3 regions of the Leuconostoc carnosum genome follow, and region 1 is predicted to be linked to each of the others. Evidence: predicted binding sites of a transcription regulator. Region 1 holds the regulator's gene; each other region holds the start of a gene.
What was found. Region 1 encodes Rex, which represses fermentation and respiration genes when NADH is low (regulators of the CRP and FNR family bind a similar motif). Its sites were predicted from a motif close to TTGTGAANTANTTCACAA; they were not measured.
Positions count from the first base shown of each region.

Region 1 (10,444 bases):
GGATTTCTCAAGATTTTATCATCCCCGATATGTTCACGCATAGTTTTTAAGATTTTTCCTGCTGCTTTGGCAGAAAAATCAAAATTACCTCGATCTGTCACAACACGAAAACGACGACCTATTTTTTTATTTGAAACGTTAACATAAACAATATTAACATTTGCCCAAGGAATTTGAATGTAATCAGACACATTATTATCATTAAAAAATTCAAATGCCTTATCGCCAATCAGAAATTTACCATATCGAGCGCCAATTCCCAAAAATGAAATACCTTGGGTTGTTAATTCAACACTGCTATTAAGTGATTGTACCATACCTTACTCCCCACCTTTCACTCATCACTTAATGGCAGAAATGAGTATGTTGTTTTCTATGTACAAAGGCGCTCGTCTATTCAGACGGGCGCTTTTTTCCCATATAATTATTATATTACATAATGTGTAGCACACGCATAAGAATTCCAAAAATAAAGATACCAATAATCATTACAATAGGTGATACATTTTTCTTAAGCAACCACATAGCCAAGAATGTCAGCAACAATCCCATTAAACCAGGAATCAAACTGTCTAAGTTAGCTTGCAATGTATTAGGTTCCATTCTTGTCAAAGACAATCCAGAAGCTTGGTCACCTAAAATTTGTTGTAATTTACCACCAGTCACTGAGCCATTAGGAAACTTAATATAAGCGCCTTCGGCTAACCTTTTAGCCGGTAATTCAACGGCAAACTTAATTGAAACCCAACGCTCAACTAGGACTGCTAAGATAAACATACCAAGAATTGACGCACCTTTGGTGATATCTTTCAATAAACCACCTGAAAGATCTTGCGTGATAGCAGATCCGGCACGGTAACCAAATTCTTGCGTATACCAGATAAATGACATACGAATTAAGTTCCACAAAACAAAGAACAAAACTGGTCCTAAGATATTGCCAGATAGCGCTAATGAGGCTCCCAAGGCACCAAGAATGGGACGAACAGTGAACCAGAAGACTGGATCACCAATACCAGCCAATGGACCCATCATACCAATCTTAACACCTTGAATGGCAGTATCATCAATTGCGGCACCATTGGCACGTTCTTCTTCCAAAGCCAACGTCACACCAATAATAGGTGAAGCCACATAAGGATGTGTATTAAAGAATTCCAAGTGGCGCTTTAAAGCAGAGGCGCGATCTTCTTTTGTTGTATATAATTTTTTAATAGCTGGGATTAAAGAATAGGCCCAACCAATGTTTTGCATACGTTCATAGTTCCACGAACCTTGTAGGAATTGAGAACGCCATGCGACAGACAAGCGATCATTACGTGTAAGTTCAACTTTTTCAGCCATCATATTGCCCCTTCCTAATACTGGTTCAAAATGCTACCGACCGGATCACCCGAGTCGCCACCATTTGAACCACCACCACCGCTATTGCCACCCATCTTTGATAGATTAATGTAAATCAAAGCAAGTGCAAGACCGATAGCACCTAACGCAATTAATGTTAATTCACTAACAGCTGCTAGAGCAAAACCAATGGCGAAGAAAGGCCATACTTCACGCGTTGCCATCATGTTAATAACCATTGCATATCCAACTGCAACAACCATACCACCACCAATGGTCATACCACCAGTCAACCAATCAGGCATAGCACCTAATGCTGATTGAACAGCCGCTGCAGGAATCGCAATCAACAAGCCTGCAGGAATCGCAATACGTAAACCTTGTAGCAGTAAGCCAAACAAGTGCAAACGTTCAATTGTTTGATACTTACCCTCTTTAGCAGCAGCATCGGCACCATGGGTCAACCCAACAGCGATTGTACGAACAATCATTGTTAAAAACAAACCGGCAACAGCTAATGGAATAGCTGAAGCAACGGCAACACCAATACCTGTTGACGTAAAGTTATCACTCTTAACCATGATAATAGCCGAAGCTACCGAAGCTAACGCGATATCTGGTGCGACAGCCGCACCGATGTTAGCCCAACCAAGCGCAATCATTTGTAATGACCCACCTAGCATAATTCCTGCGGTCAAATGGCCAGTAGCCATCCCAATCAATGTTGCCGAAACCAATGGTTGGTGGATTTGAAACTGATCTAAAATACCCTCCATACCAGCAAAGAATGCAATGATTACGACTAAAACTATTGCAATTATAGACATAGTTTAAACACCTTTCATATAAATGTTCTACAAGATTAACGAACATTAGCTTTCTTGATTAATTCAAACAAGTTAGCCTTATTGTCACTAGGTACTTTACGTACATCAAATGTGACACCTAAATCGCGTAACTCTTCGAATGCAGCAACATCAGCTTTATCCATTGAAAGCACACGATTAACCATCGTCTTACCTTCTGAATGTGCCATGGAACCAACGTTTAATGACTTAATTGGTACACCACCCTTAACTACAGCCAAGACATCCCCAACTGTTTCAAATAATAAGAAGGCATCCACACTACCGAAGCGATCATCTTTTGCTACTTCAATCATTTTACTAATTGGAACAATGTTAGCTCTGACACCATTTGGTGCCGCTTGTTGAATTAAGTTTTTACGTAGCTCATCGTGAGCAACTGCATCAGAAACTACGATAATACGATTTGCCTTTGAATCAGGCGTCCAAGCAGTGGCCACTTGGCCATGCAACAAACGAGTGTCCAAGCGGGCCAACTTAATATTAATATGACCTGCCTTTAACCCAGCTGTTGAAGCACCTGGTTTAACTGCTTTAGACGCAGCTTCTTCAGCTTCAGGAATTGACTTCACACCATCTTTAGCAACTGGCACTAAATACTTAGCTAAGTCCGCTGCAGTATTCATACCAAGCCGTCCACCATAAGCCTCAATCAGCATCGGCAAGTTCAACCCCGCGATAATAGCTGTATGTTCAGGATTCTGCTGTTGAATCAAGCTAGCGCGATTAAACGGTGAGCCACCCCAAAGATCAACTAGAAATAATGTATCATCATCATTACCAAATTTTGCCAATGCTTCCTGATAATGCTTATCCAAATCATCGGGTCCTTCGGTAGGCTGGAATGTGACAACTTCAACGTTTTCTTGTTCTCCAAAAATCATTGAACCTGACATCAAAATGCCCTTGGCGAAGTCACCATGACTGGCAACAATAAGATTAACCATCGATAATCTCCTTTTCAATAAATTGTTTACTTATTGATTATAGCTAATTAACACCAAAATGTAAACGCTTACAAGACAATTTCCAAATTATCTCTTTCCAAATATTAGTATACACTGTTTTCATATAAAAGTAAACGCTTTCATTATTGAACAAAAAGCATATGACTTTTTCTGAAAACGACGTCATATTTTTAGTTATCTAGGTAAGCGAGTTCTTGTTTTTGATAACTTTTTGGCGTTACAAAGCTAACAATGATTTCACCATCACCTGTTATCATGTAGTTACCAGTGTCTTTTAACATAATAAAATTATCACCTTTTTTCAATTGATAAGTTGCTTGACCATCAGTCAAACTCAGATCACCATCAATGACATTGAACAATTCATACTTATGGTGCTGGTTGAAATGACTTTCACCACGGATAGACAGGCGGTCAATTGTAAATTTTGGTGACGTGAGTAAGCGCGTTATAATTGTATTATCTTGAATTCGCGTGCGTTGATTTAAAATTGGATCGACATGTGGCACTTTTGTAACAGCAAGCGCTTCTTCAATTTGTAACGGACGCGGCTGATTTGTTTTTTTATCTAAACGATCAAAATCATAAAAACGATACGTCGTATCTGAACTCTGCTGTATTTCTAAGGCTAAAATACCAGAACCTAGGGCGTGGAATGTCCCTGCTGGGACGTAGAAGAAATCACCACGTTTCACGGGCAATGTACGTAATAGTTTGTCCCAATCGCGCTGGTCAACTAATTCAGTCAGTTCCTTAGCATCTTGGGCATGATGTCCATAATAAAGTTGCGCACCCGGCTTGGCATCCAAGATATACCAACTCTCAGTTTTACCGAAATTTTCCGACGACTGTTTGTCATTAGGATGAACCTGAATTGATAAATTCTCATTAGCATCTAGTATTTTAACTAGCAAAGGAAATTTTTCATCTGCATCGTGACCCCCAAATAATTCTGGGTGTTCTTGCCACAACTGAGATAGTGTTTGCCCTTGGTAAGAGCCATTAGTAATTGTGGACACACCGTTTTGATGTGCAGCAATCACCCACGCCTCCCCAACGTGGTCAGAATCTAGTTGATAGTTAAATTGTTTTAATTGTGTGCCACCCCAAATTTTATGATGTAATTCAGGTTTTAACATTAAAATAGTCATGATGCTATTTCTCCTTTAGTTACTCATACATTACTTTTCAATAAATTATGTATGCGCTTTCATTTTACCACAAAAAAGAAAAGGGCTTATCTTAAATTAAACCCTTTTCTTACTGGATAATTTGATAATGGTGTTAAATTCTCTTGGCGTGTTAATACTTTAGCATTATTACGAATCCAAGAATTATCTGCACCCCGTTTATCATAGTATTTAACCATGACGTCATCATAGGTTTTCACCGCTTGTTCCATTTGCTTTTGATCATACTTATCTGTCATCAAAATACCTGGCAATGATAGTTTAGGCTTAATGCCTGGATTTTGTGCCGGATAACCAACAGAAAATCCCATAACAGCCTTAACAAATTTTGGTAAGTGTAATCGTTCCTCATATAATTCAAAAGAACCGACCGCACCAGCCATCGTCACGCAACCTAATCCTAATGACTCAGCTGCGACTTGCGCACGAGCCAATGCCACACCAGCAGAAACCACACCACCCTCTAGCATTGAATAATTAGATAGTCTTGCTTCAGCTTGACGACGTGTTTCATCATCGAGTCCAATTAAATCTTTGTTAAAATCAACAGTAACAACGAAAAATCGTGTGGCTGTTTCAATATAAGACATACCAACCTGTGCACTAATATCAGCTTTAAATTGTTGATCCGTGATTTCAATAAACGTCACTGGCTGCAAGTTACTAAAATTTGGTCCAGCATAAGCAGCTGTAAAAATAGTTTCAACCATTTCGTCTGATACTGGTTCATCTGTGAATGCACGGATGGACATATGTTGCTTTAATAAATCGATCGTTGAATTTGATATCATATCCCGCACCTGTGCACTAAAATATCTAAATATCGCTTTGACATTTATTTCTGCACATTCCTTTAATCTAATATACATAGATTTTACCATATATTTATGATAAACTAATAAGAATATTAAGGAGGGTTTTATGCAATTTGGGAAATTTCGTGTGGGATTACGCACGTTAAAGACCGGGTTAGCTGTCATGATTATCATTACAGCTTTCTACTTTTTAAAGCGTCCTCCTTTCGTTGCAGCCCTAGCTTCCGTTTTTGCGTTACGTGAAAGTTGGGATAAAACACTAAGTTTTGCGAAAATTCGGTTAATCTCGAACACCGTTGGCGGCCTTTTGGCACTGTTATATTTCTTAGTTCATGTCCATACACATAATGCAGCTTGGGTATCTATCCTATTATTGCCTCTACTCGTTATTATCGCAATTGTTTTCTTGGATGGTTTTAATTTTAACAGTGGTGTCATTGGTGCACTAGCTGCACTACTCATGATATCGCTTAACATCCCCGCTGGAGCTACCGTATTATATGTTATTGATCGAATTGTTGACACATTTATTGGTGTTTTGGTTGCTATCAGCGTCAATCGTTTTGCCTCACCAGATCAAAAAAAATAAGACTAACGTCTTATTTTTTTTTGATCTAATTATGAATTTAAATGCCCAAATACATTTCAATCGTTTCGAGTACACCATCATTCACATTCGTATTTAATGCTTTATTAGGAATTGCAGCCAGCATAAAATCCTCAGCATTTGGCATCACGAAACCATTTTTGTATTTTTTTAACATTTCTAAATCATTACTATTGTCTCCAAAAGTCATGACCTCATCATCTAACACATCATAATAATCTTGTAATACTTGTAAACCAGTTGCCTTATCAACGCCTTTACCTAAGACATCAACTGAGCCAAATCCAGAACCCGTAGCATGCAATTCAGCACCAAAAACCTCACGTAGTGCAGCAACATGTTGTTGCACCTCATTATTTGGCCACACAAAAGTCACTTCTAGAATACGATCATCCACTAACATCAACTTTTCAACTTGTTTAACATTTGGATAAAACTGAAAAACCATTTCAGCTACAGGACCGGTGGCATGGTTAGAAACATATGTTGCTTCTTCACCTGTCATAATAATAATATTTTCAGCTGACTCAGGATTCCTAGCATTCCAATCAATTACTTTTTGCAACTGATCAAACGACAAATGAACTGAATATAGCTGCTCTTGAAGTGTGGCAACCATTGCCCCATTTGAGCCAACAAAATCCATTTCATAGCCTTTATCAATTGTTGGCAAGAACAACTCCTGTAAATTTTTAACTTGTCGTCCAGAGGCTGCTACAAATCGAATCTCCCTTGTCCGTAGGTTATCTAAAATACGCTCAAATCGACCCTGACTATAGATATCATTTTCCGTCAAAAATGTGCCGTCCATATCGGAGGCAATTAGTTTAATTGTCATTCATGACTCCTTTTTTTAAAAATAAGCAATTTACTCAATACAAAATTAGATACGATTACAAATATATTTTGTATGATATTCCAAATATTGGCATCTTGTTGTAACAGATCGACACCAAAGCTCAAAATAAAATAGCCAATAATACCTGTTAATAGACGTGCAAGATAAAATTGCCAAATCTCTCTTATAATAGCCAATGCTGAACTATTATTTGAGTGAAAAACCCATACCCGATTCGTTAAATAAGCAAATAATACTGCCCAGAACCACGCAACCACATAGGCAATTGTATGGCTTGTATGTAATAAGTTATATAACACAAAAAAAACAATGATATTGACAATTGTCGTCAAAACACCAAATATAATATACAACCAAACAGACTCATATTTTGTCCACAAAGATTTTAATTTTAACATTATTACTCCGATTAATTTACCAATTATATCATAATTTAAATAAGAAAGCCGCCACTTGGCGGCTTATCAACTAAATTGTTTCAAATACTCTTGGTACCCTGCTTCATCAATAACCCAATCTAATTCACCAATATATTCGGCATGTGGGTCATGATATGCAAAGCCGTGTTTAAATTTATACAGACCATCCTCAGGTACAAAGTCTCCCACGCCCCCGAAATCGTACTCAACTTTACCAAGTGACAGACCCCACTTTAGCATTTCCCATTGTACAGCGTAAGGTGCATAATGCTTGGCATAGTCACGATTTGAACCAGCATACATATACCAAATCTCGTCACCATAACTAAAACCAATACCACTCGCAATGACTTGCCCTTCAAAATGAGCTAAGAAAACTTTAAATAGGCCAGTTCCTTGCCATAATTGTTGCATCTGTAAAAAGTAATCAATCGGGCGATGCGTAATATGTTGCGCTGCTGCCATTAAAACATATGTTTCAAAGAAAGCACGCACATCAGCTTCACTATCGCCATTCGTTACCGTCACCCCATCTTTAGCAGCACGACGAATTTGATTACGATAATCGCGCTTAAAATGTAGCATAAGCTCATCTTCAGTGTTAATCGGGGAAGCACCTTCGCCACGACCATCATAATATAATACAATATTTTTACGTGGTTGAATATTACCATGCATATGTTCAACATCACGGTTACGTGTGACAAACCCAGCAGACTTGTATGCCTCATTTAACCCATCGCTATAAGCCACTTCTGGGTCTAAACGAATAAGAAAAACATTATCTGGCAATGCCGCTAATGCTTCATGGATCATTGCTTTAATTAATCCAATATCATTGATATCAGCAATTGGGCCACGTCCAGCGTAGCCTAATAGTTTGCCTGGAACTGCTTCAACAGTTAGAACAGTCAGCACAGCATCAATCTGACCATCTGTTTCATGGTAGACATAAACATGTCCCCAATTAGCTTTCAAATCACCCCACAGAGGATCTTGGGTTACTTGACCGCGTGGATCCTCACGAACAAATTTCTGATATGCGATTACTTTTTGTTTGTCATTTAAATCTAAAACAGCCATTTTTATAATCCTGTCGTAATTGAACCATAATTATCAATGAAATAAACTAATGTTTGTAATTCATTGGTCAAATCAACGTTTTGCACACGTACATCAGATGGCACTGTGACACGTAGTGGTGTAAAGTTCAAAATCCCTTTAATTCCTGCATCTATCAGCTGGTCTGTAATTTCCTGTGCCACACCTTGTGGTACTGTCAGGATAGCGATGTTAATCCGTTGTGCTGTGATTTGTTCTTTCAAATCTGACATATCATAAATAGGTACACCAGATAAAATCGTGCCAGCGCGTGATTCATCAACATCGAACGCTGCCGATATACGCATATTTGATGATTGATGGAAATTAAAGTTCAGTAGTGCTTGTCCCAAGTTACCAGCACCAATTAAAGCGACATTAATCAAACTATCTTGATCTAACACATTGGCAAAAAAATCAAGCAAGGCTTTAACATCATAGCCATAGCCGCGTTTACCCAACGCACCAAAATATGAAAAATCGCGACGAATAGTTGCTGCATCGAATTTAATTGCATCACTAAGTTCTGATGACGAAATACGATTTGTGCCAGCATCATGCAAAAAAGTTAAATAACGAAAATAAATCGGCAAACGCTTTGCCGTAGCACGAGGAATTTTAGGTTGTGGTGTCATGATATTCTCCAATAGATGAATTTTACATAGGTTAAGTCATTTTATCAGTTCACTTTGTGAACTTTTGCATAACTATTATATCATATAACTACGTACATTGACAAAAGATAGTGATAAATTCACAATCTTGTCATGGTTTTAATAATTCAAAATCTAGTCCTGGGTCTGTATTCAAGTCTAAATCAGCAAAAATATTTTGCTTGAAATTCCAATAACCTGCAGCGCCAATCATTGCCCCATTATCACCTGTATATTGTAACGGTACTGGAATAAATGCTGTTTGTGAAAAATCTTCTAATAGTATCTTTAATTCATCTCGTAGCTGACTATTTGCTGCAACACCACCAGCCAAAACAAAACTTCTAACTGGAAAATTTTGTAATGCGCGACGTGTCCGGCCAATTAAAGCATCGACAACAGCATTTTGAAAACTTGTTGCTAAGTCATCTTGATTGATGGTGTCACCTTTTTGGTCAGCGTGATGCACATAATTTATTACCGCACTTTTCAAGCCTGAAAAACTAAAATCATAATTATCTTCATGTGCCATAGCAGTTGGAAATTTAATTGTTGCTTGACCTCTATGCGCCATGTCATCAATTGTTTTACCTGCTGGGTAAGGTAATTTTAATAATCGACCGACTTTATCGAAACTTTCTCCTGCAGCATCGTCACGCGTTTCACCAAGCACTTCAAAATGATTTTCTTCACGCATGAGCACCAATTCAGTGTGTCCACCAGAAACCATCAAGGCGAGTGCCGGATAAATGATGGGTGCATTGAAGTTAGCTGCTGCAATATGTCCAGCTAAATGGTTGACAGGTATAATGGGCAGATTATGAGCCAATGCAAAAGTTTTAGCCCCCATTAACCCAACTAACAGTGAACCAACTAATCCAGGGCCATAAGTTACAGCGACAGCATCCAAATCTTCGGGTTTCGTCTCTGCTAATGATAGCGCATCATCTAAGACGCGTGTAATCCATTCAATATGGTGGCGACTCGCAACTTCTGGTACAATCCCACCAAAACGTTGATGTGAATTGATTTGTGTGGCAACTGAATTGCTCAATACAATGTGTCCGTCTTCAACGATAGCAACGCTCGTCTCATCTGCACTTGATTCAAAGGATATAATTTTGGTCATTTTATAAATATGTGATTAAACGACTCGCAATCGTTATCACATGCTCCTTCCATTAGAAAAATACGTTTTTAAAATACTGTAATCTCTTTTAATTAACAATTAGCTTTGTGGCTTTTACTTTGAACGATGCATACCAAACTGGTGCGAATTTGTTCTCGTGACTACAGTGAAATCCAAACTCAAGCTGTCAAAAAAATAATCCTAACGAAATCTTGGTGATTGCGTTTCATGTTTTATATGTGACGCACTAATATTTACTGCCACAGGCTCATGATTAAATAACTTCAAGAAGCCAGCACCGATCTCTAAATCACGTACACGTGCTTGATTAAACTTATGATTACTGATCAAAGCCGTCAGCTCTTCACTATCATTTAACTGGTGTACTAACAAACTCCCAAATTGGCCTCTCAATTGTGCTGGTATATCTAACGGTGATTGTGTTGAAACGACAGCATAAATACCATATTTTCTGCCCTCTCTCAGGACTTTA
Region 1 covers NZ_CP042374.1:671,151-681,594, forward strand. The annotation lists gene FGL89_RS03205 (DUF956 family protein) at 1-317, opposite strand, end outside; gene FGL89_RS03210 (PTS system mannose/fructose/sorbose family transporter subunit IID) at 433-1,344, opposite strand; gene FGL89_RS03215 (PTS mannose/fructose/sorbose transporter subunit IIC) at 1,359-2,171, opposite strand; gene FGL89_RS03220 (mannose/fructose/sorbose PTS transporter subunit IIA) at 2,207-3,157, opposite strand; gene FGL89_RS03225 (type I phosphomannose isomerase catalytic subunit) at 3,349-4,329, opposite strand; gene FGL89_RS03230 (nitroreductase family protein) at 4,416-5,156, opposite strand; gene FGL89_RS03235 (FUSC family protein) at 5,290-5,772, shown strand; gene FGL89_RS03240 (HAD-IIB family hydrolase) at 5,810-6,628, opposite strand; gene FGL89_RS03245 (GtrA family protein) at 6,625-7,047, opposite strand; gene FGL89_RS03250 (lipid II:glycine glycyltransferase FemX) at 7,114-8,151, opposite strand; gene FGL89_RS03255 (redox-sensing transcriptional repressor Rex) at 8,154-8,804, opposite strand; gene tsaD (tRNA (adenosine(37)-N6)-threonylcarbamoyltransferase complex transferase subunit TsaD) at 8,935-9,951, opposite strand; gene FGL89_RS03265 (ATP-binding protein) at 10,153-10,444, opposite strand, start outside.

Region 2 (10,444 bases), 420 kb from region 1:
AGACAGTAAAACCACCAATACGTGCTGCTTCAGCAACCTGATCTAAATCAAGATTGTAATATGAAACTAAATCTTCGGCCGTCTTACCAAGGATATTAACGGTAGACCAAGCGGCAAATTGTGAATTACCGTGCTCACCCAACATATAGCCATTAATACTACGAGGGTCAACATGCAGGGCATCACCAAGTGCGCGCTTTAAACGCGCAGTATCTAAGTAAGTGCCTGTACCAAAAACTTGATTTGCCGGTAGACCAGTGGCTTTTTGGTAGATACCTGTAATAACATCGACAGGATTAGAAATAACAATTAAGACACCATTGAAACCGACATATTGCAAATCAGCACCAACCTGTTGCACTTCAGGTGTGTTCGCTTTTAATTCAGTAAAGCGATCGCCACCAGGTTCAATTAATTCAATATGCCCAAGTGCAGAAATAACAACTTCAGCATCTGCTAAATCTTTGGCCGTACCAGCATGAACATAAACGTGATGATCAAGTAAACTAGCTGCATCACGAAAATCGAGTTCTTCCGCTGCTAATTTATTTGGATTCTTGTCAACTAAAACAAGTTCATCTGCTAAACCTTGCGCGATAATGATATGTGCGACAGTTGCACCAACGTGTCCAATACCAACAATACCTATTTTTCTCATGTGAGTACCTCATTAATATATTATGTGTTATAAATTAGATTATACACATATTTAGACAGAATTAAAACCGTAGTCATGTTTCACGTGAAACATGACTACGGTTTTATAGATTAAGCTAACTGACAAAGTATTTCAATATTTGTGATTCGTCTAGTGCTTGCTTTTCATCATCACGGACATCAAGAACAATGTTACCAGCATTTAAAATGATCAGGCGATTACCATATTTCAGTGCATCAGCTAAATTATGTGTAATCATGAGTGCTGTTAAATGATGTGTCTCAACTTGATCATTTGTGGCGTGCATTAATTGTTCAGATGTTTTAGGATCCAAAGCCGCAGTATGCTCATCTAAAAGGAGCAGTTCTGGTTTGACACGGGTTGCCATTAAAAAGCTCAATGCTTGACGTTGCCCACCTGATAGATCACCAGTTGCTGTATTAAGGTGGCTATCTAAGTTATTACCCATTACTTTAGTGATGTCAGCGTATTGGGTTAATTTGTCTTGAGTCAAACCACGGTTACGTAATGTGCGCTTACTACCGCGTTTTTCAGCGAGCAACAAGTTCTCAGCGACAGTCATTCTTGGGGCAGTACCCATTTTAGGATCTTGGAAAACGCGTGCAAGATAATCTGTGCGTTTGACAGCGGTTTCGTGTGCAATATTTTTATCATGATGTAAAATTTCACCGGATGCAATAGCTAAATTACCAGCAATGGCATTGAATAAAGTTGATTTACCAGCACCATTTGTGCCAAGTACAGTAATAAAATCACCATCGTAAATATCAAAGTTAATTGATTTTAAAATTTGAATGCCATTTCCAACAGTGACAACAACATCTTTGAGAGAAAAAACTGGTTTACTCATGTGTGGTAACACCTTTCTTAATGACTTTGTCGAGTTTGAGGGCATGGCGTAGCTGGGGTAATATCATAGCGACCGCCAAGACAATTGCTGAGATAAGATTGACATCGTTGGTTGAAAAACCAAGTCGTAGGACAACTAAGAGAACTAAGCGATATAAGATAGAGCCGATGATAACGGCTACCAGACGTTCGTTCAATGTTAATTCACCAAAAACAACTTCACCAATAATGATTGAAGCTAAGGCGATAACAATAATACCAATACCCATATTAATATCTGCATAGCCATTGTTTTGAGCGATAACTGCACCACCTAAGGCAATAAGGCCATTTGATAACATTAAGCCCATTATGGTCATACGATCTGTTTGGATACCAATGGATTGCGCCATATTAGGATTATCCCCAGTAGCAATAAATGCTTGCCCTAGTTCAGTTTGCAAAAAGAAAATCAATCCAGCTGTGATAATGACAATGATAACAAATCCTAGAAATACGGAATCAAAATATTTAGGCAAATGTTGCAATATTTTGATTGAAAAAATCGATTTTTGATCCAGCAATGAAATATTGGCTGAACCCATAATTCGTAAATTAATAGATAATGAAGCGGTCATGACTAAAATACCCGCAAGTAAAATAGGAATTTTGCCTTTTGTATAAAGCAAACCAGTAATCAAACCGGCAATTGTTCCAACGAAGAAGGCAGCTAAAGTTGCTGCAAAGGGGTTAATTCCATGTGTAATCATCGTAACCGCTGTTGATGCACCTAGAGGAAAGGAACCTTCGACTGTCATATCTGGGAAGTTTAAAATACGAAATGTTAGGAATAGAGCAATACCAAGGACAGCCCACAGAAGTCCCTGTCCAATACTTGATACAATCATACTCATTTGAATACCTCTCCCTTATTTTCAGCTTCGGTTACCATGCTAGTTGGCAGTTTAATACCCAATAACTTCGCTTGTTTTAAGTTAACTGTCATATCGCCATTAGTAATTGTTTTGACGGGGTAGTTAGCGGTGTCTTTACCTTTAAGGACACGGCCAGCCATCACACCAGCTTGGTAACCAATATTATATTGACTGACTGAAATGGTTGCGATACCACCATCTTTAACCATCGTATTGACTGCTGGAATAACAGGTATTTTTTCCTTATTGGTGATGTTAATTAATGTTTTCATGGCACTTGCTACACCATTATCTTGTGGTGCATAGACGACGTCGACGGCATTTGCCATTGTTTCAGCAACTTGTTGCATGTCATTTGTTGTTGAAATGGTATATAGCTTAACGTCATAACCAGCTTTTTTGGCTATTTTTTCCATATTTTTAGCATTGTATTCACCACCATGATCAGATGTTGTATAAATAATGCCTAATTTTTTAGCTTGAGGATCAACTCTTTTGATCACACTGAGATGCTGTTGTAAGGGTGAATCACCAGAGGTACCTGTCACATTATTGCCAGGACGTTTTGTACTTTTCACTAAACCAGAACCAGCAGGATCAGTAATACCTGCTAGAATGACTGGACTACTACCATCAGCCGTTTTTGCGAGAGACAAGGCAGCAGGTGTTGCAATGCCAACTGCCAAATCAGCATTTTCATTAGCAAACTTTTGTGACATTGTTTTTAAATTGGACTGATCAGCTTGGGCATTTTGATAATCAATTTTAATTTTGTTACCAGAATAACCTTGGGATTTTAAGCCAGCAACGACACCACGATGAATCTCATCAAGTGCTGGGTGAGTGACTAATTGTAAGATACCCACAGTTGGAACATATGTTTTTGTACGTGATTGCTGTGTGGGCTTACTCGTGATCACAAAGGCTACCGCTAGAAATGCAATAATAATAGCAATAGTTGATAGAAGGCGTTTATTCATAATATTCTCCACATTTTCTTCAAAATAAAAATTGACCTTGATTCGCCACACAGGGCTTTCCAAGGTCAAAAGAAAAGTCTGCATGGCATATTTCCACACAGACTCAAATGTTGCACAAAATACGTCGGTATGGATAAAACGAATGTTTTAAACATCAGCTTTATCCGTTACCGAAAAGCTGACTTTATCGACGCCACCAGGCATTGCTAAATTGTGCTAATGTATTTTGCATAATTATTCTCCGAGTTGTTTGTAAATTAAGAATACTAAGAATTTGATGAGTTGTCAATAGTTTTTTAAAATCAAGTCTTAGCTTGTTATAAAAGAACTATTATAAGGTCTGATTTCGGTCAATCAGAGAGTGGTTTTAGGTATGCCTAGTCTAGTTTATTATACATTTAATTCATTATTATAATTTTAGTCAGGATACTTTGTGTTTTTGCACGTAGTGTGTTGGAAATTAAGGCGTAGAATGTTGTATACTAGTATCTAGACAAAACATGATTAATTCCAAAATAGGAGATTTTGAAACATGACAAATGACATTCGTGTCCGCTATGCGCCATCACCAACTGGACATTTACATATTGGTAATGCGCGTACAGCCATTTTTAATTGGCTTTTTGCGCGTCATTATAACGGACAATTCATTATTCGAATTGAAGATACTGATGCAGCCAGAAATATTGCCGACGGTGAGAAGTCACAGCTAGATAATCTGGCTTGGCTTGGTTTAGATTGGGATGAATCACCTGAAAAGCCAGGTGAATACGGGCCATATCGTCAATCAGAACGTAATGAGCAAGGTATTTATCAAGAATTTATTGACGAGTTATTGGCAAAAGGTTTAGCTTATAAATCTTATAAGACTTCTGAGCAATTGGCACAAGAACGTGCAGCGCAGCAAGCCGCTAAACAAGCACCACATTACGTTTATGAATATAAAGGCTTATCAGATGAAGCGCGTGAGGCTAAGTATGCTGAATTTGAGTCTCAAGGGTTAAAGCCTGTTATTCGTTTTCGTGTACCAGAAGACAAAATCTATGCGTGGGATGATATTGTTAAAGGACATATTGAAATTGGAGGCAAAGAAATTGGTGGCGATTGGGTTATCCAAAAAGCTGATGGCATGCCAACTTACAACTTTGCTGTTGTTGTTGACGATCATTTAATGGCAATTTCGCATGTCTTGCGTGGGGATGACCATGTCTCAAATACACCTAAGCAAATGATGATTTTTGAAGCATTAGGTTGGGATATTCCAAAGTTTGGTCACATGGCATTGATAATTAATGGTGAGACAGGTAAAAAGTTGTCAAAGCGTGATGAAAATGTCTTGCAGTTTGTCGAACAATATAAAGAGTTAGGCTATCAACCACAAGCTATGGTAAACTTCATTGGGTTACTTGGTTGGTCACCCAAAGGTGAAGATGAAATTTTCTCACTTGAAGAATTTAAGCAAATGTTTGATGAAACTCGTCTGTCAAAGGCTAATGCTAAGTTTGATCAGAAAAAATTAGAATGGATTAATAATCAATGGATGCGTCGTGACTTGAATCATGTCATGCCACAACTCATTCAAGAATTAGTCGATGCGGGATTTGTTTCTGAAGCTGAAGCGCAAGAAAAAAATGACTGGTTGACTGAAGTGATTAAAGTCGCTGGTGTCGAAGGTATTTCTTATACGCGAGAGATTGTGGAGTTAGTGCGTCAACCATTCTTTGCGCTAGGTGAACTTACAGAAGAAATGTTGGATTACTTGACATCTGACGATGGGCGTAAAGTATTTTCAGCTTGGGAAAAAGCTTATACTGCATTGCCCGAGACAGCTACTGCCGATGATTACATGAATACAATTCGTGCAATCCAAAATGATCTTGAGATTAAAGGGCGTAATCTATGGAATCCCATCCGTATCGCCACCACACATGAAGTACAAGGACCAAATTTGCCTGAAATGTTGGTCGTTTTGGATAAAGCAACTGTATTACAAACAATGGCTGATGTTAAAACTAAGTATTTGAATTAATTGACAAAGTTTCTATGAAATTAAATTTCATAGAAACTTTTTTTGAGTCACTAATCAGAGTATAGTTATATGCTATTGTGCAAAAAACGATAAATTTCACTTACTTTTTTAGAATTTGTAATTTTAAAGATGCAAACCTTTACAATCACTATCAAAACGGGTACAATTTACATGTAAAATAGTTCACATGAAATCGCACGAAGATAAAGGAGTTTGCTCATGAAAGCAGCAATTGTACGTGAAACACCAGATGGTTACGTTGATTTAGTAGATAATTGGGAGCCAAAGCCATTAGCTTTTGGCGAAGCCTTGGTTGATATGGAATATGTTGGCTTATGCCATACAGATTTACATGTAGCTAGTGGTGACTTTGGTAATCCAAATGAAATAGGACAACGTAATGGTAATTTCCGTCGTGTTGTTGGGCATGAAGGTGTTGGGCGTGTATCAAAATTAGCTGAAGGCGCTAGTGATTATTTAAAGATTGGCGATCGTGTTTCAGTCGCTTGGTTCTACGATGCTTGTGGTGTTTGTGACTTTTGTGTTTCAGGTAATGAAACATTTTGCCGTAAAGTTCGTAATTCTGGCTATACAGTTGATGGTGCGATGTCACAACAAGTTGTTGTTAATGCCCAGTATGCCGTTAAAGTACCAGATGGCTTAGACCCTGTTGAGGCAACATCTATCACATGTGCTGGTGTCACAATGTATAAGTCACTTAAAGTTGGTGAAACAAAGCCTGGTCAATGGGTTTCAGTTCATGGTGCTGGTGGTTTAGGTAATTTGGCTGTGCAATATGCTCATAACGTCTTTGGTGCACACGTAGCTGTCATTGATGGGAATGATGACAAGTTAGCAGCTGCTAAGGCTAATGGCGCTGAAGTGTTAATTAACCGTAAAAAGGTAGCTGATGTTGCTGAAGAAGTACAAAAAGCAACAGGTGGCGCTCACACTGCACAAGTAACTGCTGTGAATGCAGCAGCATTTAACCAAGCTGTTAACTCACTTCGCCCAATGGGAAAGTTAGTAGCTGTCGCTTTGCCACAAGGTGATATGGCTTTGAATATTGCTAAGACAGTTTTGGATGGCATTGAAGTACGTGGTTCATTAGTTGGTACACGTGCTGATTTGAAGGAAGCTTTCCAATTTGGTGCTGAAGGTAAGGTCAAGCCTATTGTTGAAAAAGTTAACTTTAACGATATGAATGAAGTAATTGATGAAATGAAGGCTGGTAGTATTACAGGCCGTAAAGTATTTGATTTCACAACACTCTAATATGATTTAATAAATATTAAAAAACAGCAGATTGGCTTAAAGCTTGTCTGCTGTTTTTATGAATAAAATGTACTTTGATTTCTAATTTTGAGTTTAACATGAGCTTTGGTGACCTGAGAAGCGAGTTTGTGTTAGAATTGGGTAACAAATACAGTGGAGGAAATATGTTGCTTGGTTGCTTTAGTTTAAGGACCAGCGATCCTGCGACGTAATAAAAAAATGCCATACTTTACACAACAATTGTTTAATGGTCAGCGTGACCGTATTCTACGTGTCGTAGATGCTGCTAGTCAGGATCAAATAACGGCGGGATTTATTCATATTTTTGATGAGCGACGTGCTTTTGATTTTGATTTTGCCTTGGAATTAACTGAAGGCAATATCACGAAAGCAGAGTTTGACGAGGCTGGTGAAGCTAATAATACGTTTAGTATTAATTTTATGCCTATTGCCAACGAAAACGAAGAAATTCCCAATGAAGTATTTGAAGAATGGGCTGGGTTAATCAGCCGTGACTATGCGCTCGTACCAAATGTACATATTAATATGTATCAACAAGCTTTAAAACCAGAAATTGAGACAATTGATAAAGAGATATTTGAAGAACGGTTACTAGAACTTGTGACACGTATTCTGGGTTCATCGGTTGTGGGTTTCGAAGAGAAAGAATTGACTTTGTTTCCGAGTTATTTGGTACAGGAGCAAGAAAATAAGCCGGATAAACAAGGGCCATCAACACAAATTATTTTGCCAGATTAATAAAATGGTTGTTTGATTGACAAATGTTAATAACTGTCTTAAAATTAACTCATGTTAATAAATCAGTGAAGCGAAGAGTAGGCAGGGCGCAGAAAACAAGTGAGTCAGGGTAGTGGAAACTGACATGATGCAATGTGTTGAAGATGAGCGTGGAAGAGATCAATAGTGAAAGCTATTTATTCGGTTAGTACCGTTATCAACTAAGAGTATGATGATTGGAATGCTTATCTCAATTATCGTTGAATTTGGGTGGTACCACGTTTTTACGTCCCTGTTAATTATCAAATTAACAGGGATTTTTTATTAGTTTAACAATATTGAAAGGAAACGTGTTTCGTACAGATGTCCCTCAGTACCAGATTCATTCGGAACTGACTAAATCAATTCATGCCAGACACATTAAAGAATATGACAAATAAACATCTCGTTTTGCAAACTGATTTTGGGCTACAAGATGGTGCCGTGAGCTCCATGCATGGCGTCGCCTATGGTGTTTCAAATGACATTATTGTGAGTGATTTAACACATGGTATTGCACCATTTAATATTTTTGAGGGGTCGTTTCGTTTGTTTCAAACCTTTAGTTATTGGCAAGCAGGGACAGTTTTTGTCTCAGTGGTTGATCCAGGTGTTGGCTCTAAACGGTTATCAATCGTCGCTAAAACAATCAGTGGACAGTACATTGTAACACCGGATAATGGCACATTATCTCATTTATTGTCACATCACTTGATTGAAAGTGCACGTGTGATTAATGAAACGACACAACGTTTGCCAGGATCAGAAAAATCATCTACTTTCCATGGTCGTGATATCTATGCCTTTAATGGGGCACAATTAGCGAGTGGGAAGACTCATTATGATGATTATGGACAAACATTAGCACCAGATGATTTGGTTAAACTGCCAATCCAGCCAGGTCGTTATCAAGAAAATACGGCTGGCCAGCCACAGTTGGTTGGTAATATAGATATTACTGATGTCAACTTTGGTTCACTCTGGTCAAATATACCATTAAATGAGTTTGAAAAATTGCAGTTGTCGTACGGTGATGTATTGCGTGTACAAATTAAAAATCAAGGTCATATGCTGTTTGATGAGTTATTACCTTATGTACACACTTTCAATGACGTTAATCCAGGTGAAGCACTAATTTATATTAATTCTGTTTATACGGTGGCTTTGGGTGTACACACTGGTAGTTTTGAGCAAAGCTACCATGTGGGGGCTGGGCCAGATTGGCAAGTTACACTCACCAAGACAGTACAGAAAGTAGGAGAAGACAATGAATAACAGAAAGAAATCAAATGGTTTTTCAGTACGTTCAGTAGTTGCAACAGGTATTGGGGCTGCCGTATTTTTTGTACTGATGAAGTTTATATCAATTCCAACTGGTATTTCAAATACAAATATTAACGTTGCTGAAGGTTGGTTAGCATTAATTGCTGGTTTATTTGGTCCAGTCGTGGGTCTTTTGGTAGGGTTCATTGGCCACACATTAAATGATGCCGTGACTTATGGCTCACCATGGTGGTCATGGGTTATTGCTGACGCGTTATTTGGCTTCTTACTTGGTCTCAGCAGACGGTTCTTATTATTAGAGTATGGTGATTTAACAGCTAAAAAATTAATCCAATTCAATATCTGGCAAGTTGTTGTTAATATATTTGTTTGGGTTGTGGTAGCACCAGTTGGAGATATTTTAATTTATAAAGAAGCAGCACAAAAAGTATTTTTACAAGGCGCAGTGACAGCTGTGGTTAATATTGTGTCAGTGGCTGTGATTGGTTCGCTACTTTTGGTGGCCTACGTGAAATCACGTCCCAAAAAGAGCAGTCTTCGCAGTGAATAACTCAGCAAGCAGGTTCTAATCCTGCGTACATATAGAAAGTCAAGGAAACATCATGACAGCGCCGTTAATCGATTTTAAACATGTGACATTCAAATATCATGCACAAGCAGAACCAACATTACACGACTTAAGTTTCCAGATTTATCCCGGTGAAAAAGTCTTGATTGCAGGTGCTTCTGGGTCGGGGAAAACAACACTATTACGTCTATTGAATGGCTTAATACCACAAGCTTATCCTGGTGATGTATCTGGCTCATTAACTTTAAATGGTCAAGACATATTGGATCAGTCACTGTTTGATTTATCATTACAAGCAGGGACTGTTTTACAAGATTCTGATGCTCAATTTGTTGGTCTAACAGTAGCGGAAGATATTGCTTTTGCTTTAGAAAATGATCATCAACCAGTGGGTAAAATTAAAACAGCTGTGTCCAAGTGGGCTAAACGATTTGGCTTGGGAGAACGCTTAGAGCTGTCTCCACAGGCGTTATCTGGTGGTCAAAAACAGCGTACAGCTATGGCTGGTGTATTGGTTGATGACGGTAAATTATTATTGTTTGATGAACCACTAGCTAGTTTAGATCCAGCAGCAGGCGCTGCGGCTATGGCAATGATTGATAAGTTACAAACAGAACGTGATTTAACGGTTGTGATTATTGAACATCGTATTGAGGAGGTGCTCAATGCAAATGTTGACCGTGTGATTGTGATGTCACAGGGACGTATTGTGGCTAATGGGACACCAACAAAAATCATTCAGTCTGGTATTCTCTCTCAAAACGGGTTAGATGAACCACTATACATTCAATTGTTGCGACGCGCGCAAATTGATATCACGGCAATACCGCGCATATCGGATGTTAAGGCGGTCGATGTTAGCCAGCATAAATTAGCCATTGAGCAGCTCAAACAAACAGTCAAACGAGACCGCCATTTAACGCCACAGCTAATCATTGAAGACTTAGATTTTAGTTATGAGAGAAGCCAACCATTATTTAAACAATTTCACACAGTGATCAATCAAGGTGAAATTTTAGGTATTGTTGGTAAAAATGGTTCTGGTAAAACGACATTATCACATTTATTAACTGGTTTTTTAACACCAGA
Region 2 covers NZ_CP042374.1:1,094,074-1,104,517, forward strand. The annotation lists gene FGL89_RS05495 (L-lactate dehydrogenase) at 1-658, opposite strand, end outside; gene FGL89_RS05500 (ABC transporter ATP-binding protein) at 774-1,529, opposite strand; gene FGL89_RS05505 (ABC transporter permease) at 1,522-2,421, opposite strand; gene trpX (tryptophan ABC transporter substrate-binding protein) at 2,418-3,422, opposite strand; gene gltX (glutamate--tRNA ligase) at 3,955-5,451, shown strand; gene adhP (alcohol dehydrogenase AdhP) at 5,671-6,726, shown strand; gene FGL89_RS05525 (hypothetical protein) at 6,946-7,485, shown strand; gene FGL89_RS05530 (SAM hydrolase/SAM-dependent halogenase family protein) at 7,894-8,778, shown strand; gene FGL89_RS05535 (ECF-type riboflavin transporter substrate-binding protein) at 8,771-9,337, shown strand; gene FGL89_RS05540 (ABC transporter ATP-binding protein) at 9,390-10,444, shown strand, end outside.
Region 2: the regulator Rex is predicted to act here: its motif matches at 5,623-5,640, upstream of adhP (alcohol dehydrogenase AdhP).

Region 3 (10,444 bases), 260 kb from region 1:
ATGTTATGATAATATTTGATTTTAGGGGGAGTATATATGTCGGCTTGGGAATCATTAGTTGATTTTTTTAAGAAGTACCATACATTTCGAGGCTCAAGTTCGCGTAGTGCTTACAATTGGATGGCTTGGTTTTGGGGATTAATTTACATCAGTTTAGCGATAGTGATTGTGCTTATTGCAGGACTAGGTACTTTTTTTGGTCAACATGGTCATTTTCAGAATAATTCATCATCTTTTTTAGAAACAGTAGTTGTGGTATTAGTGATTTCTGTTTGTATGTCAGTAGTGGTTATTTTGCCTAATCTAGCTTTAAAAACTAGGCGACTGCATGATATGGGTTATTCAGGTTGGTGGCAACTATTACCAATCATTATAGCTTGTATTGCGGCAGGAATTTTACTCGCGTTAGGCCTAGACATAGTGCCTTACGAATCTTTCTTGATGGTACCAAATTTACTATTTACACTGTGGCTTACGTTTACTAAAACGAATAAACGTTCTAAATACCAATAAAAAAGCGTAGACGAGAAGTCGGCGCTTTTTTATTGATAAAATATAAGGTTAGATTACGAATTACCGTGAATATCACCATGTACGAGGTGTTTGAAAATGTGGCGGTCTGTCCAAGCAATATTACGACCTTGGAATAGAAAAGCAAATAATGTGCCAATACCTAAGGCGACAACACTGTGTTTAACAGCTAAAGCTATGAGTGATATTGCAATGGCAATAATGAAATTGCTCATTTGTGCTTTTGATGCATTACCATGAAAGTAATCAAAGCGTAAAATATTGGTTAAATCATCTAAAGGATGTAAAATCCAGTTGGTTCGTTGATAAATTGAAATTGCGACGCCAATTGTCCAAATTGAGAAGAAATTTAGTGGTAAACGCCACCACCAGGCTAGAGAATCGACACCTAAACTGACAAAAAAGTTAGCGAAAACACTGACCAAAAAACTAAAAGACAGGCCGAAAAAAACATTTCCAATCAAACGTGGCCAATTAATGCTCATGGCTAACCACATATTTAGAAAAGCAACAACCGTTGCAAAGATAGCTAGGAAAATACCAATTTGCCACCCTGTAATGTGAGCCAAGTTTGCTGCACCAGCAGTCCAAGGTGCTGATCCCATTGCAGTTGCAACACTTAAACCATTGCCAAATGAATTAATGACTAGTGAGATAGTGAAAAAACTTATTTTTTGTTTTAATCCTAGTGGATAAAATTGTCCGTCGATATAGTACATAGTATTCTCCCAGAGATGATACTAATTAATTATAGCAGTAATGGCAAAGTAAGTAATGCATTTTATGCTTTGAAACGCATTAATGACGTTAAATATTACTACCTAGGATAGGTATTCAATAAAAATACAAGCTAAAAGTCCTTAGAATTGATTAATTCTAAGGACTTTTAAAATGATGTTTCGAACAATTGTCAGTGAGCCTTATCAGCTGTCTTTTTCCCAGCACGATAGCCACGAATAAATTCTGATATTTCTATGGCTTTATTATTGGATAACGTATTCAATAATATCATTGAGAAATAAGGATAATTATGATTATACAGATAATTAATCGTAGGGGAATGCTTTTTCAAATATAGCTGTAACATATTGTTTGCGTAGGGTGTAACCTAAGGTTGCGAGTTGAAAAATAACTGGTCTAGATAATTTTTTGTTTGAATTCACGAATGCATGTTGATTTGTGGTAAATAAATCTCTGATATGACTTTATAAGCTAGTAAGCGCTTAAAAACAAGTGATTTGTAAATGAATGCACAAGATTGAATTAGGCGATGTAATCGCTTACAAACGCTATTTTATATGCGTTTTAAAATGTTTTATGATAGATTGTTGCTTTTTTAACAAAGGTGTTATATACTTATATTGTTAATAAATGAGCAAACAAAAAGGAGTACATACGATGGCAAATGCAACTGAAAAGAAACCTGAAAAAAAGGTTTTAACACCAGAAGAAAAGGCAAATTTACAAGCACAAGCTGAAAAAATGACTGCCGAGTTAGTTAAAAAATCACAACAGGCGTTAGCAGAATTTTCAACTTTCACACAAGAACAAGTTGATACAATTGTGGCGGCTATGGCGTTAGCTGGTTCGCAAAATTCATTGGTATTGGCTCACGAAGCACATGATGAAACTGGTCGTGGTGTGGTTGAAGATAAAGATACTAAAAATCGTTTTGCATCTGAATCAGTTTATAATGCGATTAAGTTTGATAAGACAGTTGGTGTCATTAATGAAGATAAAATTCAAGGGAAGGTTGAATTGGCTGCACCACTTGGCGTGTTAGCTGGTATCGTACCAACCACGAATCCAACATCAACAACAATCTTTAAGTCAATGTTAACAGCAAAGACACGTAATACAATTATCTTTGCTTTCCACCCACAAGCGCAGAAATCATCAGCACATGCAGCCCAGATCGTTTATGAAGCTGCAGTTAAGGCTGGCGCACCAAAGAACTTTATCCAATGGATTGAGAAGCCCTCAATTTATGGTACAAGTGCTTTAATCCAAAATACAGGCATCGCCTCAATTTTGGCTACCGGTGGTCCTTCAATGGTCAATGCAGCGTTGAAATCAGGAAACCCATCAATGGGTGTTGGTGCAGGAAACGGCGCAATTTATCTTGATGCAACTGTGGATACAGATCGTGCAGTTTCTGACTTACTATTATCAAAACGTTTTGATAATGGTATGATCTGTGCCACAGAAAACTCAGCAGTCATTCAATCACCAATTTATGATGAAGTACTAAAAAAGTTGCAAGATCAAGGCGCTTACTTAGTTCCTAAGAAAGATTACAAGAAAATTGCTGACTATGTCTTCAAAGCAAATGCCGAAGGTTACGGTGTTGCTGGACCGGTTGCTGGTATGTCAGGACGCTGGATTGCTGAGCAAGCTGGTGTTAAAGTACCCGAAGGCAAAGATGTTTTGCTGTTTGAATTAGATCAAAAAAATATTGGTGAAGCATTGTCTTCAGAAAAGTTATCACCATTGCTTTCTATTTATAAAGTCGAAAAGCGCCAAGAAGCTATTGATACAGTGCAATCTTTGTTAAATTATCAAGGTGCTGGTCACAATGCGGCTATTCAAATTGGTTCACAAGATGATCCATTTATTAAAGAATATGCTGATGCTATTGGGGCATCACGTATCTTGGTTAACCAACCTGACTCAATTGGTGGCGTTGGCGATATTTATACAGATGCTATGCGCCCATCATTGACGCTTGGTACCGGATCATGGGGGAAAAATTCATTGTCTCATAACTTATCAACATATGATTTGCTTAACATTAAAACAGTAGCTCGCCGTCGTAACCGCCCACAGTGGGTACGACTACCAAAAGAAGTTTACTATGAATCAAATGCGATTACTTATTTACAAGATTTACCTTCAATCAATCGTGCTTTCATTGTAGCTGATCCTGGTATGGTACAATTTGGATTCGTTGGTAAAGTTCTGAGTCAGTTAGAACTCCGTCAAGAACAAGTTGAAACAAATATTTACGGTTCAGTTAAACCAGATCCAACCTTGTCACAAGCTGTGGATATTGCTCGCCAAATGGCTGCTTTCAAGCCTGATACAGTTATCCTACTAGGTGGTGGTTCAGCACTTGACGCCGGTAAGATTGGTCGCTTCTTGTACGAGTATTCAACACGTAACGAAGGTATTTTGGAGGATGAAGAGCAAATCAAAGCGTTATTCATGGAATTGCAACAGAAGTTCATGGATATTCGTAAGCGTATTGTAAAATTCTATCATGCACGTTTGACACAAATGGTGGCCATTCCAACTACCTCAGGTACAGGTTCTGAAGTAACACCATTTGCTGTGATTACTGATGATACAACTCATGTGAAGTACCCATTGGCCGACTACGAATTGACACCTGAAGTTGCGATTGTTGACCCTGAGTTTGTTATGACAGTGCCAAAGCGTACCGTTGCTTTCTCTGGACTAGATGCCTTGTCTCATGCTTTGGAGTCATACGTGTCAGTGATGGCATCAGAATTCACACGCCCTTGGGCTTTGCAAGCTATTAAGTTGATTTTTGATAACTTAGCAGAATCATACCGTTACGATCCAAAGAACCCGACTAAAGAAGGTCAAACAGCACGTACAAAGATGCACTACGCCTCAACATTGGCTGGTATGTCATTTGCCAATGCCTTCTTAGGTATTAATCATTCTTTGGCACATAAAGTTGGTGGTGAATTTGAATTACCACACGGATTGGCTATTGCTATTGCGATGCCACATGTTATTAAGTTTAATGCGGTCACAGGTAACGTTAAGCGTACGCCTTACCCACGTTATGAAACTTACACAGCGCAAAAAGATTACGCCGATATTGCACGTCATATTGGTTTGAAGGGCAGCACGGATGCTGAATTAGTTGATGCTTTGATTACAGCCATTAAGAAGTTGGCTAAGTCAGTTGAAGTTGATCAGACACTAACTGGTAACGGCGTTAAAAAGGCAGATTTGGAACGTAACATTGATGCGTTGACAGATCTTGTCTATAATGACCAGTGCACACCTGGTAACCCACGCCAACCAAGTTTGGATGAAATTAAGCAATTATTGAGAGATCAATTATAAAAGGTCCACAAAACATCAAAAGAAATTTTGGTGTTTTTGTTTACAATTATCCCTAACCGTGTATATAATATATCCATAGATATTTAAAGTACACGAAAATAAAGGGGTGGCGTTATGAAATTTTGGCGAAGCGCGGAATGGCAGCGCATTAGTAAATTACGTGGTTTAAAATTATTATTAGTAGGAATCACGTTAATTCCTAGTATTTATGCGGTTATTTTTTTATCATCGTTGTGGGATGCGTATGGTAAAGTAGATAATCTGCCTGTGGCTATTGTTAATCAAGATAAAGCAGCCAAAATAAACGGTAAAACACAACATTTGGGTACAGATTTAACGGATAAACTGATGAAAGATCAACCGTTGAAATTGCGCGAAGTGTCTGCTCAAAAAGCAAAAGATGGTTTAAAACAAGGTCATTATTACATGACAATTACCATTCCTAGCGATTTTACAAAAAATGCTGGTTCGTTATTAGATAAGAAACCAACGACTTCAAAAATTGCTATCGCCCATAATGCCGGACAAAGTTTCATCGCTGAAAAAATGACGAGTTCTGCTGCCGATAAGATACAAGCTAGTGTGACAAAATCACTACAGAAAGTTTATAATGAAACGATTTTGTCAGCCACTAATTCTTCACAAAAGGGTTTCCAATCTGGATCCAATGGCGCAAATCAGTTGAATAATGGGCTGGGTCAGCTTGCTGATGGCAGTGCTAAGTTGCATGATGGTGCGCAGACTTTGACCTCTGGCACATCAACATTGGCTAATGGGTTATCGCAATATACTAACGGTGTATCGCAAGCTAATGGTGGTTCTAATAAACTTGTAAACGGTGCTGCTTCAGCGGCTTCAGGGGCCAATAAATTAGCATCCGGAACCTCTCAGTTAGCTAAAAGTGCACCTCAACTAGAATCAGGGAGTCAACAATTAGCCACTGGTGCTCAGCAATTAGCTGATCAATTGAGAGCGGTCAGTGATCAAATTGATACGCAACAGAAAGCTAAAGCAAGGGGTTTAAAGACACTCGATAATGGGCTACAACAATTGACAGGTGGATTGAATGATTTGAAGTCCACTTTGAATAATATCCCTACAACAACTGTTAATGTTGATAATGGCGCAATTACGGCAGCCTCAAATCAATTGAACACTAGTCTAACAGGTTCAGCGGTAGCTGGAAACAAGATGAAAGCACAATTCGGACAATTAATGAAAGATCCGGCCTTTGCCGCATTTCTCGCCAAAAACCCTTCTGCTGCTAAACAATTTCAAGATATTTCTCAAACATCAGATCAATTGAACACGGGGTTAGTTGCTAGTGGTGCAGCAGCTAAAAACTTACAATCATCGTTAGAACCGCTTCAAAAAGCCTTACCAGCTTTAAAAAATTTGCAAAGTCAACTAACTACTGTACTACCTAAACTACAACAACTAAGTCAAGGGGCACAAGCAACTTCAGATGCGCAACAAGCCATCAAGACTTTGAACGGTAGTTTAATAACTATCAGTAGTGGTTTATCACAACAAGCTGTACCTGGCGCTCAAAAACTAGCTACTGGAGCAGCTACTCTGAATGCTGGTCAGAAACAAGTAACTGCCGCTTCATCACAACTCAATACTGGTGCGAATCAACTCGCTAGTGGCAACTCACAGTTAGCCGCAGGTACGAGTCAATTGAATAGTGGGTTGGGCCAGTTATCAGCTAAAAATGCGCAACTTAATAGTGGCGCTGGTCAGCTCAATAGTGGTGCTCAGCAATTGACAACTGGCACAGCACAAGCAACTTCGGCCTTGAATGAAGCACAATCTGGTACGAAAACATTGGCTGAAAAACTTGCTACAGGTGCGATTCAATTAGAAGCAGTTCATAACGATAAAAGTAATGTTGATGCATTAACTCAACCCACTAAAAGTGCGAACACAAATCTTTCCAATGTTGCAAATAATGGGACAGGCATGGCACCATATATGATGTCAGTTGGTTTGTTTGTTGGTATGATTACGTTAAGTACAATTTATGACTTTATGACTGTTGCCAAGAAACCAAGAAGTGGTTTTGCTTGGTGGGCAGATAAACAAACCGTTAATTTTCCAGTATGGATTGGGCAAGCTGTAGTGATGACGACGCTATTAGTATTGGTTGATGGATTAAATGCTGCGCGTCCAGTGATGGTATTTGTTGTAGCACTGGTGGCAGCGTTCTCCTTTAATCAACTTGTCTTGTTATTCAATGTATTATTTGGTAAGCTTGGATCGGGTATTATGCTGGTCTTGATGGTCCTTCAGCTGAGTGCCAGTGCAGGATCATATCCAATTGAATTATCAAATGGTTTCTTTCAAGCTATCCATCCTTGGGTACCGATGACCTATTCTGTACACGCTTTCCGTGAAACAATTTCTATCGGTGGCAGTGTAGCTAATGATTTGACAATCTTGCTAACTATAGGTGTTGTGTCAATGGTATTAACCTGGGGTGTTTATCATTGGAAACTGCGACATAATCAGTTGATTTGGGCAGAATAAGCCGAAGTAGAATGATATGAGTGATGCTGTTTTATACTTCATTAAGTGGTGGTAGAGTGAGACACTGGAGAATATTATGAAAATGTCAAGTGCAGTTGAACAAAGTTTGGTTGTTTTGGTGATGTTATCGTTGCAAAAAGATGATCTACCGGTTAAAAGCTATTTGCTCAGTGATCGTCTAGAGGTTTCGGAATCTTATTTGAAGAAAACAATGCGGAAATTGGTTGTTTCTGGTATCGTGGAAGCGATTGCTAGTAAAGAAGGTGGCTTCAAGTTAGCGCGACCAATTGCTGAAATTACTTTGCTTGATGTCTACCAAGCAATAGAAGGTGCCGGAAGTTTTATTCATTCAACACAATTAGCAGATCGTATTTTCTTGAGTCAAGAGTCCGATAATCGCGTGGAAGATGTGCAACAGGCATTGGAAGTTGCAACAGATGATGTACTATCTGTATTTAATGAAGCAGAGCAAGATTTCAAAAACAAATTACAAAATTATACAATTGCCAAATTATTACAACATATTAATGTTGATGAATTTGGTAAAATTGATTGGCGACAGTCAGCGGTAAATTAACAATATTTACCGCTTTTTTATTTTAATGAGATAGTGCAGTATTGTGGTGGTGGTGTTTTAGCAATATAATATTGATATTGATTAGTGAACATTTTAATACAAAGCTTAAGATAACATGGTAACTTAGTTATTTTCGCTTCATGTAAGAAGTCATGATTTAATATTTTGAAAGAATGGTGTGAGCAAATGGTACAAGGTGGCTCCAAAAATATGGACGGTACGGCCTCTTTTTATTCTAAGCAACAAGTGATAATTACCTTAGCGGCGTCAACTATTGTTCTCGGTATTTTGGTTGGATTAAGTTCTCTATTTTTGGGATTGTTTCTTGAATGGGTGGAACAGTTTTTTTTGCATTATGAAGAAACTGCGAAAATACCATCACCAATTAGTACGGCACCGAGGACGCGATTACTATCAGTGACCATTGGTGGGGTTATAGCTGCCATTATATGGTGGTTGCTACGCACTAAGAGTCAACCAATGGTTAGTATTAAGCAGACGTTGGCTGGTGAACAGATGCCTTGGTGGCAAACAGTGATACATGTTATCACACAGATTTTTTATGTTGGTGTTGGTGGCTCGATAGGTCGTGAATTAGCCCCTCGGGAGGCAGGTGCTTTGTTAGCACAACGATGGCAGAGCCTGTTAGCCAAAACACGACTATCACCGTTATCGACAGCAGATCGACAGTTATTAATTGCAGCCGCTGCTGGTGCTGGATTTGCGGGTATATATATTGCGCCAATTACGGGGATGCTGTTCTGCGTTGAGGTGTTGTTGAAAAAATTATCTTTACGGACTGTTACGGTCAGTTTAACAATGTCGACAATTGCAATGTTTGTTGGGTCAACAGCTAAGGGATTTAAGCCGTATTATTTGATTGGTGATGCTAAATTTTCGTTAGCTAGTTTAGTATTTGTTTTACTTTTAGCGCCGATATGTGGATTGATTGGTGGCTTATGTCGGCAGCTCTTTCAATGGGCAGAAAAAAGACAAACAAAAAATTCACATATATTGTGGCAGCTACCATTAATAGCAGTAATTACTGGTTTGGTGTCTCTTAAATTACCAGAAATTATGGGGAATGGTCGTTCATTAGCTCAGCTAGCAATAAATAGTAAGCAAGAACATTTTTTGATCATATTATTATTGGGTGCCATTGGTAAAATTATTATAACAACATTAACTATTCGCTTCGGTGCTGCAGGTGGAACATTAACACCTGCTATTGCCATTGGTGCTGTTGTTGGTGCTGCGATTGGATTGGCTTTATTGCCTATGTTTCCTGCGTTAGTGATCTGGCAATGTGCAGTCATTGGTGCTTGTACATTACTTGCTGCATCACAACAAGCGCCATTTATGGCATTGTTTATGATTATTGAAATATGTCATCTCGATTATTCTGCATTTTTGCCATTAGCCATAGGCACCTTGCTATCTATTGCTGTCTCGAAACAAGTCATTCAGCGATTGACTAATAAAAGGTCATATTAGCATGCTAAAATAGCTCACAGTCTCTCGTATGAGGAAGCTGTGAGCTATTTTTATGAATTGAAAAATATTTAACTTGGTGCAAAGTGAGAATTTAAAATTGTTTATTTGTTAGATTCTATCGTGATTAGATTACCTTCAGAATCTGATATTTGGAAAGCAATTTTGTTACCAAAACGTTCTTTGGGTTCACCAACAATTGGTACAAAATTATTGCGTAAATGCTTTTTCAAATTATCTTGATGATCTCGAACCAAGAGTTCGAGTTTATCTGTAGGTTGGCCCGGCACAAAAATAATATCTTCGCCATCTAGCATGAGATGGCGACCACTTTGGTGCCCGGATTGGGGGAGATCAAATACGTCACGCCAAAAACGATAGGCGCGGTTTGTATCACTAGCTGGCACTGTTTTGATGTTGAGTTTACGTGGTTTCATAATACTTATAAGTATAACGGAATGAGGTTAATTTTCAACTTTTTCTAAATCCTGTTTGTTTGTCATTATTATATGTTGATATTTTTGGTGCATCAGAAATGTTGCTACTAAAGATGCTATTATCGCAGGAAAACCAAATAAAATACCACATATTTATGCACTGTTGATTTAAAGTATGTTAAACTTATAGTTATGGCATTATTAGAAGTAAGCGGCCTATCGATGGCCTACGCAGAAAAAACTTTATACGAAGACGCTGAATTCGAGCTACAAAAAGGCGAACACATGGGAATTGTAGGCCAGAACGGTGCCGGTAAGTCAACGCTTATCAAAATCGTGACAGGTCAAGAGTTACCATTGTCTGGTAAGATCGAATGGCAAAATGGCTTAAAAATCGGTTATTTGGATCAGTATGCTGAAATTCCAGAAGGTATGAATCTGGTTGATTTTTTGCATACAGCTTATCAAGATTTATACGATAAACAAGATCGCATTACTGATTTATATAATGAGTACGCAGAGTCAATGAATGATAAGCTGCTCGAACGCGCTGGCCGTATGCAAGAAGAGCTTGATGCAGATGGATTTTACGACATTGACACAAAGATTGAGCGTGTTATTTCAGGATTAGGACTGGAATCTATTGGACGTGATCGGGAATTAGATGCGATGTCTGGTGGGCAACGTGCTAAAGTCATTTTAGCAAAGTTGTTGCTCGAAAATGATGATGTGATTATTCTCGATGAACCAACAAACTATCTGGATGTTGCTCATATTG
Region 3 covers NZ_CP042374.1:930,602-941,045, reverse strand. The annotation lists gene FGL89_RS04655 (DUF805 domain-containing protein) at 37-513, shown strand; gene FGL89_RS04650 (DUF6198 family protein) at 567-1,250, opposite strand; gene FGL89_RS08625 (hypothetical protein) at 1,442-1,618, opposite strand; gene adhE (bifunctional acetaldehyde-CoA/alcohol dehydrogenase) at 1,930-4,632, shown strand; gene FGL89_RS04640 (YhgE/Pip domain-containing protein) at 4,747-7,161, shown strand; gene FGL89_RS04635 (Rrf2 family transcriptional regulator) at 7,238-7,738, shown strand; gene FGL89_RS04630 (chloride channel protein) at 7,949-9,232, shown strand; gene FGL89_RS04625 (VOC family protein) at 9,334-9,666, opposite strand; gene FGL89_RS04620 (ABC-F family ATP-binding cassette domain-containing protein) at 9,859-10,444, shown strand, end outside.
Region 3: the regulator Rex is predicted to act here: its motif matches at 1,770-1,787, upstream of adhE (bifunctional acetaldehyde-CoA/alcohol dehydrogenase).